DNA from 4 places in the Arthrobacter sp. fls2-241-R2A-172 genome. Region 2 is predicted to be linked to each of the others. Evidence: riboswitches for the same ligand, from Rfam matches in the RefSeq annotation. Region 2 holds a riboswitch; each other region holds the start of a gene.
What was found. A riboswitch is a leader RNA that binds a small molecule or an ion and turns the genes downstream of it on or off. The one in region 2 is predicted to bind S-adenosylmethionine.
Positions count from the first base shown of each region.

Region 1 (3,189 bases), on a different contig from region 2:
GGGTTGCAGGGAGAGGCTGGGATCGCAATCGCAGCTGAACAATCCCATGCGTTCGGCGGCCCGGTGCTCGGCCGCTTCCTGGGTCATGCCGCGGGCCAGGTAGACCAGGACCAGTTCGTTGTGCTCAATGTCCAGGGACGGCGCAGCGGTGAGCGTGGCCTGCGTGGGGAGGGTGGCGTTGAGCAGTTCCCGTTGCGAGCGCACGGAGACGTATTCTCCCGCGCCCATGGAAAGGGCTCCTGCCAGCAAACCCGCCACGCCGCTCATCAACACCACCGGGCTGGGCACCCCGGTGGCGGCCATGCCCATGACCAGGGAAAGGTTGCTGACCAGGCCGTCGTTCGCGCCAAAGACTGCGGCGCGGAAGGTGCCGGACAACCTGTTCCGGCCACGGGTTGCGAGTCCGCGGACCACTTCTTCATGGATTTGCTCATCCGCCACCATGGCTGGCGTTGCGGCCGGCTCGGTGCCGTAGGGGGAGCGGCCTTCGGCCCGCTGCGCCAAAGCGAGCACAAACACCGATCCGAAGTTGCGGGCAAGGAAGCCCAGGAACTGGCTGCGACCGGACGCCGCCTTGGGCATTCCTGCGTGCTCCCCGAGGAGCTTGAGCCAGTGGGCTTCGTGCCTGCCTTCGGCCTCGGCCAAGGCCAGCAGGATCTGGCGTTCTTCGCCGTCCCGGCGTTGGGCGAGTTCCCGGTATACGGCGGCTTCGGCCCGCTCGTCCGCCAGGTACTGACGCCAGCGCCTGATGTCCGAGGACGTCGGCGCGGTTAGTGGTGCTTCGGCCTCTTGCGGGGCTTCGGTTTCGTTGATGGGGTCCGGAACGGGGCTCGACGGACCGTGGGATTCCTGGTGCTGTTGCACTTTTTCTCCTGTGCTGGGTGGGGTAGTTACGGCCCCATTGCATGCCCAACACTACCGGTTATTTTCGGGGATTTTTGGCTGGTATTCCTTACCCGGAATGTTCGGTGCGCCGTAATTTCGGCCCCTTGACCGGTCCGTGGGCCGGTGCTCAGATGGAATGACAGGGCGGGGTCTCCCGCGCAAGGTCATCGGGCCGTTCGCGGCCCATGGGACGGAGGTTGCATCATGAACACCACCGAATCACACGCCAATTACCCGGAGCGGGCAACTGTGGAGTCCGACCCGGCCTACGACTACGCAGAGGACCAGGAAGTGGACGAGCCCTGGGTGGAGGAAGTGGACGCACCGGAGGATGACGAACGGGTGGTCCCGATCGATGAAACGGACGACTTCCGGGAGGAAGACGAAGAGGATTAGGCAGCTGGCTCCGGAAAATAAAAGTGCCTCGGCAGCCCCATGGACTTTCCGACGGCGGCAACGGTCACCGTCAGCGTCGCTGACGCAGCGCACCATTGGGTGGGGCGCACGGCCTGCGCAAGCGCCCGGGCGATCAACCGCGGATCGGGGTGCCGCAGCGTCACGCTCTTCGCTCCGGTCGCTATGGTGACGGTCCCCAGGAAGAGGTCGACGGCGGGGATCACCGTAACCTTGCTGGCTGCGGGTTCGGCGGGGGTGCCGGGTGTTTGGGCGCCAGGTGTTTGGGCGCCGGGTGTTTGGGCGCCGGGTGCCGGCGACGTGGGGGCTTGGCTGCTGTCGGCGTGGTACGGCAAGGTACTTCTCCTAGGGGGAGTGCTCTTGCCCGCTCGGTTGTCTTGGGTCCGGGGCGGGCCGCTTCCTCATCCGAACCACCCGTGAACATGGGGTTGGTGTGTGGCCAGTCGGAGCTTGGCACCACATCTCTTGAAGCTGGCACCACACTACCGCACGCGCGCGCTCGTTGTGGGGCCTGGTGAGCGTATGTGGGTGGGGTTTTGGCGCGCAGAGCAGGCCCCACAACGAGTACTTTCCGGGGGTACAGCAAAACGGCGACGCTCCCCGATAAGGGGAGCGCCGCCGTCGGGCGTTGCTTTGTTTCGCTTGTCCTGCGTGTTTGGGTTAGTTAGCCCTGCTGGAGCTGACCGGGTGTGCTTCGATCGGCAGTTCGTCGGAGATCGCGCCAGCCACTCGCTTGTCCCAGGCGGCCCGGACTGCGGGATCGGTGCGCGGGGTGAGGAGCGAGATGACCACGTAAGCGACGAACGAGGCCGCGAGGCCGTAGTAGATGGGTTCGTTCGCGTAGACGCCGTCTTCGCTGGGAATGACTCCGGTTGCGAACATGATCAGCAAGGCCAGTGTCAGCACGGACCCAACCGCCATGGACCATGCAGCCGCGATGCCTGTGCCGCGCTTCCACACCAGGCCGCCGAGGATCGCGACCAGGAGGCCGCCCACCAGGATGTCGTAGGCGATGGTGAGGGCTACCACCACGTCTTGCGCGGCCATGGAGATCAGGACCGCAACGATGCCCAGGCCAAGGACCCAGTAACGGTTGGCCTTGACGTCGTGCTCGGGGTTTTCGGTGTCGTCAGTGTTGATGGTCTTGCCGAACCAACTGGCCACGAACGGGACGACGTCGGCGCGGGCAACCGTAGCGGCAGCGATCAGTGCACCGGAGGCGGTGGACATCATGGCGGCGACAGCCGCGGCCATCACCAGGCCACCGATGCCGACGGGGAGGATGTGGGTTGCCACCTCGGCGTAAACAACGTCCTTGCCGAGGTTCGCGACGTCGATATCCGGCAGTGCCACGCGGGCTGCGAGACCAATGAAGGCGCCGGCGATGCCGTAAAGGATGCAGTAGACACCGGCCGTGGCGCCGCCCCAGCGGGCAACGGTGGGGGTCTTGGCGGTGAAGACGCGCTGCCAGATGTCCTGGCCGATCAGGAGGCCCAGCGTGTAAACAACGAAGTACGTGATGATCGTCTGGGTACCGATGCCGTCGATCTGGAAGAAGCTGTCCTTGAGGCGCCCACGGATGCCGTCCATGCCGCCGGCAGCGTTCATGACGAACGGCAGCATCAGGAAGAAGATGCCCACGGTCTTGATAATGAACTGCACCTGGTCAGCCAGGGTGATGGACCACATGCCGCCAATGGTTGAGTAGACCAGCACGATTGCCCCGCCAACGGCGATTGCCAGCCAGCGTTCCCAATCGAAGAGCACCACGAAGATGGTGGCGTAGGCGCCAGTGGACGTGGCGCACAGCATCAGGGTGTACGCGAGCATCACGATTCCGGATGTCTGCGTGGCCTTGCTGCCGTAGCGGAGGCTGAGCATCTGGGAGAC
Region 1 is NZ_JARVTB010000003.1:190,966-194,154, forward strand. It holds gene QRM57_RS06430 (VIT1/CCC1 transporter family protein) at 1-864, opposite strand, end outside; gene QRM57_RS06435 (hypothetical protein) at 1,090-1,281, shown strand; gene QRM57_RS06440 (hypothetical protein) at 1,278-1,634, opposite strand; SAM riboswitch class IV at 1,651-1,770, opposite strand; gene QRM57_RS06445 (sodium:solute symporter family protein) at 1,960-3,189, opposite strand, start outside.
Region 1: it holds a riboswitch for S-adenosylmethionine, as region 2 does, so the genes downstream of both, QRM57_RS06440 (hypothetical protein) here and QRM57_RS17445 (DUF1737 domain-containing protein) in region 2, are expected to answer to the same signal.

Region 2 (3,189 bases):
TTCCGCCGGCCTTCATCTGCTTAGCTGCGAGCTCGTATTGCGGGTGGGACTTCAACAGCGGGTACTTGACCCAGCTGATGGCGGGCTGCTGCTCGAGCCATTCCGCGATCTTCAAAGCGGACGCAGAGCTGTGATTCACGCGCAGCCCCATGGTCTCCAAACCCTTGGTCAGCACCCAGGCGTTGAACGCGGACAGCGAAGGTCCGGTGTGCCGCATGAGCTGCTTGACCGGGCCGTCGATGAACTCCTTGGTGCCCAGGATGGCGCCGCCAAGAACGCGGCCCTGGCCGTCGATGTGCTTGGTGCCGGAATACACGATCACGTCGGCGCCCAGCTCACCACAGCGCTGCAGCAGTGGAGTGGCAAAGACATTGTCGACGACGACGGTCGCGCCGGCGGCATGCGCCAGCTCGCTGACCGCGGCGATGTCGACGATCTCCTGCATGGGGTTGGACGGAGATTCGAAAAACACGGCCGTGGTGGGCTTGGACAAGGCTTCACGCCACTGGTCCAGGTCGGGTCCGTCAACGAATACTGTCTCCACGCCCCAGCGCGGAAGGATTTCGTTGAGGATCACGAAGCAGGACCCGAACAGGGAGCGGGCGGCGACTACGCGGTCCCCGGCAGCCAGCAGGGCACCCAAGGCGGTGAATACCGCAGACATGCCGGACGCCGTCGCAAAGCAAGCCTCGGTGCCTTCCAGCAGGCGGAGCCGTTCCTGGAAGGTGGCCACGGAGGGGTTGCCGTAACGGGAGTAGACGAATCGTTCGTCCTCGCCGGTGAAGGCACGTTCGGCAGCGGCAGCCGATTCGTAGACGAAGCCGGAGTTCAGGAAGACGGCCTCGGACGTTTCCTGGAAGTTGGTGCGGTCAAGACCGCCACGGACGGCCTGGGTATCAGGATTCCAGCCAGCGGCGTCGGGATTGAAAGTCACTTAGTCGGTCCCCAGGTTCGTTGGTAGGCCACGGTTTTTCCAGCCATTTACAGTGCGCTCGCCATAGCGGTCAGGTTCGCCTTCAAAGCCCTCAAGGACGTTGTACGCGGTGAAGCCTGCCTGGGTTGCGGCGATGGCTGCTGCGATTGAACGCTGGCCGGAGCGGCACAGGAAGACGAGCTCCACGCCGTCGTCTTCGGGCGCTTGCTGCCGCAGGTCCTCAATGAAGCGGGAGTTGGGGATGCCGCCGGCGAGGTTCCACTGGATGAACAGGGGATCGTTGTCCGTGGCTTTGGTGTCCGGGATACCGATGTGGGCCCATTCGCCCTCGGCACGGACATCCACCAGGATGGCACCTGCCTCAAGTTTGGCCCACGCGTCCTGCGGGGTCAGGTCGCCTGCGTAGCTCATGCGTGGCCCTCGAACGCTTCGTCGTCGTCATTTTCAAGCTGGTCGACGGCGTCGGCCACGGCGGCGTCTGCGTGGGCGATCGCTGCGGGAAGCACGATTGCCTGGGCGACGATGACGTCCGTGCCGTTAAAGGTGGCTGCCGGGCTGCCATGGAGCACATAGCCCTCGGCGAGTGCGGAGCTGATCCGCTCGCAGAAATCGCGGGTGTCCGGGCCTGTGATCAGGCGGTAGGAAAGTTTTTCTTCAGTGGGTTCAGGCATTGCTGGTGCTCCTCAGTCACGCTTGCAGTTCGAATTTGTCCGATACGCCGAGTAGTCACCTGAGGCACCCCGCCGGAGAGAGGGTTGCCGACCAGCAAGTCAGGGCTTCGCGCTGGTACTCATTACTCAAGAAAAACGTAGCATTCAGGGCGCCTGGGCTGCATGTGGCGGGGGTTTGCCCGCCGTCATGTTGCGTAACCGGAGGGTGCTGTGGCAGGACCCATTTATGACGTCCCGGGAGCATAATTGACCCAGTACGTCCCCCTGTAACTTCGCAAGAAACCAGGTCGCGGTGAACGAACAGAGCAGTCCTACACTCAAGGCCATGCTGCATTTTGGATGGTTCGTGGGCCACGGATTCGGAGTTCAGGGTTGGGGGACGCCCGGCTACGGGCTGGGCTATGACTGGAAGAAGCCTGCCCTGTACCAGGAGGCCGTGCGGGCCTTCGAGCGATCCGGGCTCGACCTGTTCATCATCGAGGACTCACTTACCGTTCCTGATACCTACGGCGGTACGGCCGAGGTGTCCTTGGCGCACGCTTCCTTCGCGCCCAAGCACGACCCCCTCGCATTGGTTCCCTACCTGCTCTCCGCCACAGAGCACCTCGGGATCGTGCCCACGGTCAGCGCTTCCTTCTACCCGCCCTTCACTGCCGCCCGGCTGCTGGCCACCTTGCAGCACTTCTCAGAGGGGCAGCTTGGCTGGAACGTGGTGACTTCCGGCAGCGACCTCGCCGCGCAGAACTACGGGCTGGACCAGCAGATTGAACACGACCTGCGGTATGAGAAAGCGGAGGAATTCGTCGACGTCGTGAGGCGGCTTTGGCGGAGTTGGGAACCAGGCGCCGTGCTTGAGGACGTTTCCGCCGGGGTATTCGCAGACCACACCAAGGTTCACCCGATCAACCATGAAGGCGACTTCTTCAAGGTCCGGGGCCCGCTGAACACGGCGCCCCTGCCGGAGGAGCCCGTGTTGGTTCAGGCCGGGGCTTCACCCCGCGGCAAGGCCTTCGCTGGCGGGCATGCCGATGTAGCGATCGCCTTGGCACGAGGCGCAGACGGGATGAAGGCATACCGGGACTCCATCCGTGCCGAGGCTGCGAAGGCCGGCAGGAACCCCGATGACGTGAAGGTCCTGTTTGTCCTCAAGCCCACGGTGGTCGGTTCGGCTGCGGAAGCTGAGGAGCTGCGTGCCCAGCGGCGTGAGCTCACCCAACGGGACATCGACAGCCAGCTCAACTCCATCTCCTACCTTTCTGTCATCGACTTCAAGCAGTTCGACCTCGATGCCCCGTTGCCCGAGCTGACTACCAACAGCAACCAGGGCACCTTGGAGCACTTCGCCAAAGCAGCGCCGCCAGGTTCCACGCTTCGCCAGATCCTGCAGGCCCGTAGCGGCGGGGCAGGGGACTCGATCATCGGTACGGTGGGCGAAATCGCCGACTATCTCGAGGAGACCGGCTCCGCGGTGGGCGGCGACGGGTTCCTTTTCTCCGGCTTCGTGGATCCCGTGACGGTGCATGGAGTGCTGGACAAACTAACCCCTGAGCTGCGTCGGCGGGGGTTGTTGAGGAAGAGTTACGG
Region 2 is NZ_JARVTB010000013.1:32,811-35,999, forward strand. It holds gene QRM57_RS17435 (O-succinylhomoserine sulfhydrylase) at 1-934, opposite strand, end outside; gene QRM57_RS17440 (rhodanese-like domain-containing protein) at 935-1,345, opposite strand; gene QRM57_RS17445 (DUF1737 domain-containing protein) at 1,342-1,605, opposite strand; SAM riboswitch class IV at 1,619-1,732, opposite strand; gene QRM57_RS17450 (NtaA/DmoA family FMN-dependent monooxygenase) at 1,898-3,189, shown strand, end outside.

Region 3 (3,189 bases), on a different contig from region 2:
TGCCGTGGAGGGCGGGGCGCACAAGACCCGGGAAGAGCTCGCCGCGATCCTCGGCGCGGCCGGTTTGCCCAGCAAGGGTTTGGCGTTCATTTACCAACTCATGCACGCGGAAATCAGCCGGATACTGGTCAGCGGCACCCCCGTCCGGTCCGCGGGTGGTGCGCTGAAACAGACATACGCCCTGTTCGACGAACGGGTCACGGGCACCGCGGATGGGCCGCTGACGGGCACGGACCGTGAACAGGCCCTCGGCCGGCTGGCCCTGCGGTACTTCGCCAGCCGTGGACCTGCCACAGTCAAGGACTGCGCGGCCTGGTCGGGCCTCACCATGAAGGACGTGAACCTGGGGCTGACCGTTGCCCGTGAGCTCTCCCCCGGAACGCTCGGGGCGGCCTCTTTCGATGGGTTGGAATTTCACCTCGCCTCCGAAGACGTCGGAGGGTTTTCCGGGCCGCCCCAAGAGACGGCACTCCCCCGCGTTGACCTCATCCAGTGCTATGACGAGTACGTGATGGGGTACTCCCAGTCCCGGCACTTTCTCGGCGGAAAGGCACCGTACTTCCCCGAGGACAACAGCCCGCTGCACGTTGTCCTGGTGGACGGGCGCCTGGCAGGGTGGTGGCGGCACGCGTTCACCAACGGCGTCTGCGAACTCGACATCAGGATGGACCGGCCCACCACGCCTGATGAAGACATCGCACTGGACGCCGAAGTGGAGCGATACGGACGCTTCCTTGGCCTCCCGACCAAAAGGGCATGAGACGTCAAGGCTAAGCTGGGAGCCACTGCTTTAGGACTGGGAAAAGAAGGCCTGGTGGAGTTGCGCGGACAGTTGACCGATTTCGGTCAGGAAGCCGTCGTGGCCAATCGGGGCTTCGATGACGTGGACCGGTACGTTCCCGGGAAGCGCGGCCGCCAATTCCCGCGATTGTGCGGGGAAGTAAAGCCTGTCACTGTCCACCGCCGCAACGAAGAACTGCGCAGTGGTCCCGGACAGTGCGTCTTGGAGTGAGCCACGCCCCCTGGTCACGTCGTGGGACATCAGGGCTTCGGTGATGGCAACGTAGCTGTTCGCGTCAAAGCGGCGGACAAGCTTGTTCCCTTGGTGGTCCAGGTAGCTCTCCACCTGGTATCGGCCCCGCTCCGCGAGGACGGCGGCAACAAGCGGCGTTTCCTGGGGCTGCGGCTGACGTCCAAACCGGTAATCCAGTTCCAGGGCCGAGCGGTAGGTGATGTGCGCAATCCGGCGTGCCAACGCCAGGCCCTCTTCGGGGGCTGGGCCGCCGTAGTAGTCGCCGTTGTTGAAGTTCGGGTCCTGCCGGATGGCAAGGGTCTGGGCCTGCGCGAACGCAATCTGCTCGGCCGTGCTGTAGGCGCCGACCGAGATCACAGCGCACCGTTCAACCCGTTCGGGAAATGTCACGGCCCATTCCAGGGCCCTGGCACCTCCCATGGATCCGCCCAGTACGGAATGCCAGGCCTTGATTCCCAAGGTGTCTGCGAGTCGCGCTTCAGCCTCCGTGCTGTCGCGCAGCGTGATCAGGGGGAACCGGGATCCCCAGGGCTGGCCGTCCGGCGCTTCGGAGGACGGGCCCGTGCTTCCATAACAGCCGCCCACGATGTTGATGGAGACCACGAAGTACTTGGTGGTATCGATGGTGGCGCCAGGTCCGACGAGTTGTTCCCACCATCCTTCCTCGTCGGTTGCTCCGCGAGCCACATGCGTGCTGCCCGTGAGCGCATGCTCGATGAGCACGGCATTGGAGGCATCCGCATTGAGCCGGCCCCACGTTTCATAGGCCAGGACAACGTCCGGAAGGAAACCACCGGCCTCGAGTTCGAGCGAACCGATGCTGGCGTACTTAACCGTGCCGTCCGCTTCTTCGGCTGTGGGTATGGCTGTTGCAGTGATGGTCATTCCTTTGACACCTATCCTCGCGCTTGCCCGTCGCCTTGCGCGCGAACGGGCCAGGTCTTCACCCGGGGCACCCCACCGCGGAGGAGGGTTGCCGGCCAGCAAGCCGGGGCTACATGCTGGCACTCGTGACCTATAGAAAGAGTGTAGGAAAAACCGGGCCACTCTGGCGAAGAATGTGACAACACTGTGACGGTTTCGGGTCACATCGTTCGCAAATGGGCGCTGTGGAGCGCCGCCCTTCGAATATTCGACGGCGCGGGGCGGCGCTGCACAGAAGGTGTTCGTTACTGGATCAGGCGGGCCACTAAGCTCCCTTGGCCGCCCTGAAGCCTGCTTCGAGGTCGGCGATGATGTCGTCCACGTGCTCGATGCCAACAGACAGGCGCACCAGGCCTGGTTTCACGCCGGCGATCTCCTGCTGCTCTGCGGTCAACTGGCTGTGCGTGGTGGAGGCCGGGTGGATGACCAGCGAACGCACATCGCCGATGTTTGCCACGTGTGAGTGAAGCTCCAGCCCGTCCACGAAGCGCTTGCCGGCTTCGACGCCGCCCTTGATGTTGAAGGCGACGATGGCGCCGGTGCCGTTGGGGCCATACTTCTTGCCGCGCTGGTACCACGGGCTGGACGGCAGACCCGCGTAGGCGACCGATTCGACGTCGTCGTGCGCTTCAAGCCATTCCGCCACTTTGGTGGCGTTGGCGACGTGGCGTTCCACGCGAAGGCTCAAGGTTTCCAGCCCCTGGGCGATCAGGAAGGCATTGAAAGGCGCGACGGCGGAGCCCAGGTCCCGGAGCAACTGGACGCGGGCCTTGAGGATGTAGGAGAGGTTTGCGCCGAGCGCCCCGTCCTTGCCGAGGTCGCGGGCATAGACCAGGCCGTTGTAGCTGGGATCGGGGGTGTTGAAGCCCGGGAACCGCTCGGGGTCCTTGCCGAAGTCGAAGTTCCCCGAATCCACGATCACGCCGGCAATTGCCGAGCCGTGTCCGCCGAGGTACTTGGTGGCGGAGTGCACCACGATGTCGGCGCCCCATTCGATGGGACGGATCAGGTAGGGAGTGGACAGGGTGTTGTCGACAATGAGCGGCACCCCGGCCTGGTGCGCGACCCCTGCGATACCTTCGATGTCCAGGACGTCCTGGCGCGGATTGGACACCACTTCGCCGAAGAAGAGTTTGGTGTTCGGCTGCACGGCGTCACGCCACTGGTCCAGGTTGTCCGGGTCTGCGACGAAGGTAACCGAAATACCGAACTTCTTCAGGGTATGCGCGAGC
Region 3 is NZ_JARVTB010000003.1:595,598-598,786, reverse strand. It holds gene QRM57_RS08170 (winged helix DNA-binding domain-containing protein) at 1-760, shown strand, start outside; gene metX (homoserine O-acetyltransferase MetX) at 791-1,918, opposite strand; SAM riboswitch class IV at 1,933-2,049, opposite strand; gene QRM57_RS08160 (bifunctional o-acetylhomoserine/o-acetylserine sulfhydrylase) at 2,223-3,189, opposite strand, start outside.
Region 3: it holds a riboswitch for S-adenosylmethionine, as region 2 does, so the genes downstream of both, metX (homoserine O-acetyltransferase MetX) here and QRM57_RS17445 (DUF1737 domain-containing protein) in region 2, are expected to answer to the same signal.

Region 4 (3,189 bases), on a different contig from region 2:
GGCGATCTCCGTGCTGGCGGGGAGGGGGTCGCACCAGTGCCATGCCTGCGCAACGCTGACGACGTCGAATGCTGAGTCCGTCAGCCCTGTTGCCTCGGCTGTTCCCACCAGTGCGTTGACCTGCGGATAGCTTTTGCGCAGTTGTTCCAGCATGTCCGGTGAAGGATCGACGGCGGCAACCTCCAGGTCCCGCTGGAGGAGAAGCGACGTGAACTTGCCGGTGCCCGCCCCGATGTCGGCCGCTGTCCGGGCCCCTTGGGGCAGGATCCATTCCAGGGAGTCCATGGGGTATCCGGGGCGCACGCGGTCATAATGTTCCCCGCCGTCCTGGAAGCTTTGGCCCAGTTCGTGCCTGCGGGTGGCGTGGAGCTTGGGACCGCGTGGTCCTGCTGGTCCGGGAATGACCGCCGGATGACTCGCGGCTCCGGGGGACGGCGTGGACACGCGGAGCTCCTTCACAGGGTTGCCAAAAGGTACCCTACGAATTTACCGCAGCCGTGGAACCCTTTGGTGCGCGGATTCCTAGTCCACAGTGCAGGGCGCTGCGCCTGCCGTGCCCGGAGTATTGGGTGCCCATTCAGGGTAGCTGCGGTGGTCGTTCGCGGGTACCCAGCGGCCTTCGTCCACTACGTAGTCCCAGCCAAGTCCGTTGCGCTTGAGTTCCTCGATGCCTGCCAGCAACCTGGTGGCGTCCTCCAACCGGGAGCCGACGCCGAAGCTTGCCCGCAGCGAACCTGACGGCAGTCCCAGGCGCTTGAGCAGCGGGTGGGCGCAGAACCGGCCATCCCGAAGGCCGACACCGTGTTCCGCCGCGAGGTAGGCGGCGACCAAACCGGCGTCGAAGCCTTCCACGGAGAAGTTGACCACACCAATGGTGTCTACGGAATCGCTGAAGATCTTGTGGACAGAGACGCCCTCAATCGCTTCCAGGCCTTCAACAAGGTAGGAACGTATGGCCGCTTCATGGTCATGCCATTCCTGCTCATCCAGGCCGGCCAACACCTGGGTGGCGCGGGCCAGGGTTGCCGCTCCCAGAACGTTGGGAGAACCGCCCTCATGGCGGGCCGGGCCGGTAGCCCAGCTGACCGAATCCAACCGGGCTTCACGGACGGCTCCGCCGCCAGCCAGGTGGGGGACACCGGCGTCGAGCCAGTCAGGGCGCCCCACCACCACTCCAGCGCCGAACGGAGCGTAGAGCTTGTGGCCGGAGAAGACCAGGTAGTCGATGTCCGCTTCTGCGATGTTGATGCGGCGGTGGGGTGCAAGTTGGGCGGCGTCCACCACGATCCGTGCGCCGAACCCGTGGGCAAGGGAAGCCAGTTCGGCGATGGGGAGGATTTCACCGGTGACGTTCGAAGCGCCCGTGACCGCCAGCAGGCTCACGCCGCCTTGGGCGAGTTCATCGCGGAGTTTATCCAACGTTGCGGCCAGGGTTGGTGCTGCAACGACGCTTCGGTGGGGCACACCCTGCCAAGGCAGCAGGTTGGCGTGGTGTTCGATGTCCAGGTACAGGACCTCGCCAGCGACCTGGCCATCAACCACGGGGAGGCATCCGGCCAGCAAGTTCAGGGAGTCAGTGGTGTTGCGGGTGAAAATCACGGAGTCATCAGCCCGGCCGCCCACGAATTCACGCACGATGTTCCGGGAATTTTCGTAGACAGAGGTGCTGATCTGCGAAGCAAAACCCGCACCGCGGTGAACGCTGGCGTAGTAAGGCAAAACCTCGTTGAGGTGCGCCGAGACGATGGTCAGGGCAGGTGCCGATGCGCCGTAGTCGAGGTTGGCATAACGGACATGGCCGCCTTGGATCAGGGGCGCCTGCAACTCCGCGCCCGTGACAGCGGCCAGCGGACGTGCAGCAGCAACCGGCACTGCGCTTGCCTCAGCAAACGACGGAATGGTGTTGGCGTTGAACGTAACGGTGCTCATGGGACCTCACTTAAGAGGGACCCCCGCATGGGGGATCCGCGCTTGCCGTATCCGTTCCGGACCGGCCGGGTCGTCACCCGGGGCACCCCACCGCGAATGGAGGGTTGCCGGCCAGCAAACCGGGGTTTAGCGCTGGCACTCGTGACCTGTAAAAAAGGTTAGGGCATACCCATCAGCCACTCCAAAGCCGGTGGACATTGTTAAGCGCATTGTTACGTGGAACGAAAAAGTCGTCATTGGGCGAAGATAAAACGGCGGACGGCCCCAAAAGGGGTCGTCCGCCGTCGAAAATTTCGTGATGGTTCGATGCGGGCCGTGCCGCAACCGGAGCTAGAGGAGGTCGTCCAGCCCAGGGTTGAGGCGCTTGAGGACCTCCGAATGCAATATCGAGTTGGTGGCCAACGCGTTACCGCCGAACGGTCCGTCTTCGCCCTCCAGCGACGTGAAGCGTCCGCCGGCTTCCGTGACGATGGGCACCAAGGCAGCCATGTCGTAGAGATTCAGCTCAGGTTCGCAGGCGATATCCACGGCGCCTTCGGCGACCAGGCAATAGGACCAGAAATCCCCGTAGGCGCGAGTACGCCAGATGTCCTCTGTGAGTCCCATGAATTCGTCGAGGTTGCCGCGTTCCTTCCAGCCGGAAAGGCTCGAGTACGACATCGACGCGTCCGCCAACCGGGAGACGTTGGAAACCTTCAGGCGTGTGGCGGAGGCGAGCGAACGGCCCATGTAAGCGCCCATGTCCTTGGCTGCCCACCACCGCTTGCCCAGAGCCGGGGCGCTCACTACGCCAACAACCGGTTCGCCTTCATCGACCAGCGCAATCAACGTTGCCCATACCGGAACACCGCGAACAAAATTCTTGGTGCCATCGATGGGATCGATGATCCAACGACGCGAGCCGTGTCCGCTGCTGCCGAATTCCTCGCCCAGGACGGCGTCGCGGGGGCGGGAACGGGACAGCTGGCCGCGAATCGCTTCCTCCGCGGCCTTGTCCGCATCTGTGACGGGTGTGAGGTCCGGCTTGGTTTCGATCTGCAGGTCCAGCGCTTTGAAGCGATCCATGGTCTGGGCATCTACTGAGTCTGCGAGGACGTGGGCGAGACGCAAGTCATCGTTGTAGGTGGAAACGGGATGGGTCATGCCACCAAACTATCCTGAATCACTGGCCGCAGTGGGGACGTGAAGCCGCCACGATCAGTTGACCGTGCCCAATTCCTTGGCCTCTTTCGCTTCGAGCCGGGGATCAGCCCCAAGCAA
Region 4 is NZ_JARVTB010000008.1:143,648-146,836, forward strand. It holds gene QRM57_RS13535 (class I SAM-dependent methyltransferase) at 1-402, opposite strand, end outside; gene QRM57_RS13540 (aminotransferase class V-fold PLP-dependent enzyme) at 523-1,929, opposite strand; SAM riboswitch class IV at 1,963-2,076, opposite strand; gene hisN (histidinol-phosphatase) at 2,260-3,072, opposite strand; gene rsgA (ribosome small subunit-dependent GTPase A) at 3,127-3,189, opposite strand, start outside.
Region 4: it holds a riboswitch for S-adenosylmethionine, as region 2 does, so the genes downstream of both, QRM57_RS13540 (aminotransferase class V-fold PLP-dependent enzyme) here and QRM57_RS17445 (DUF1737 domain-containing protein) in region 2, are expected to answer to the same signal.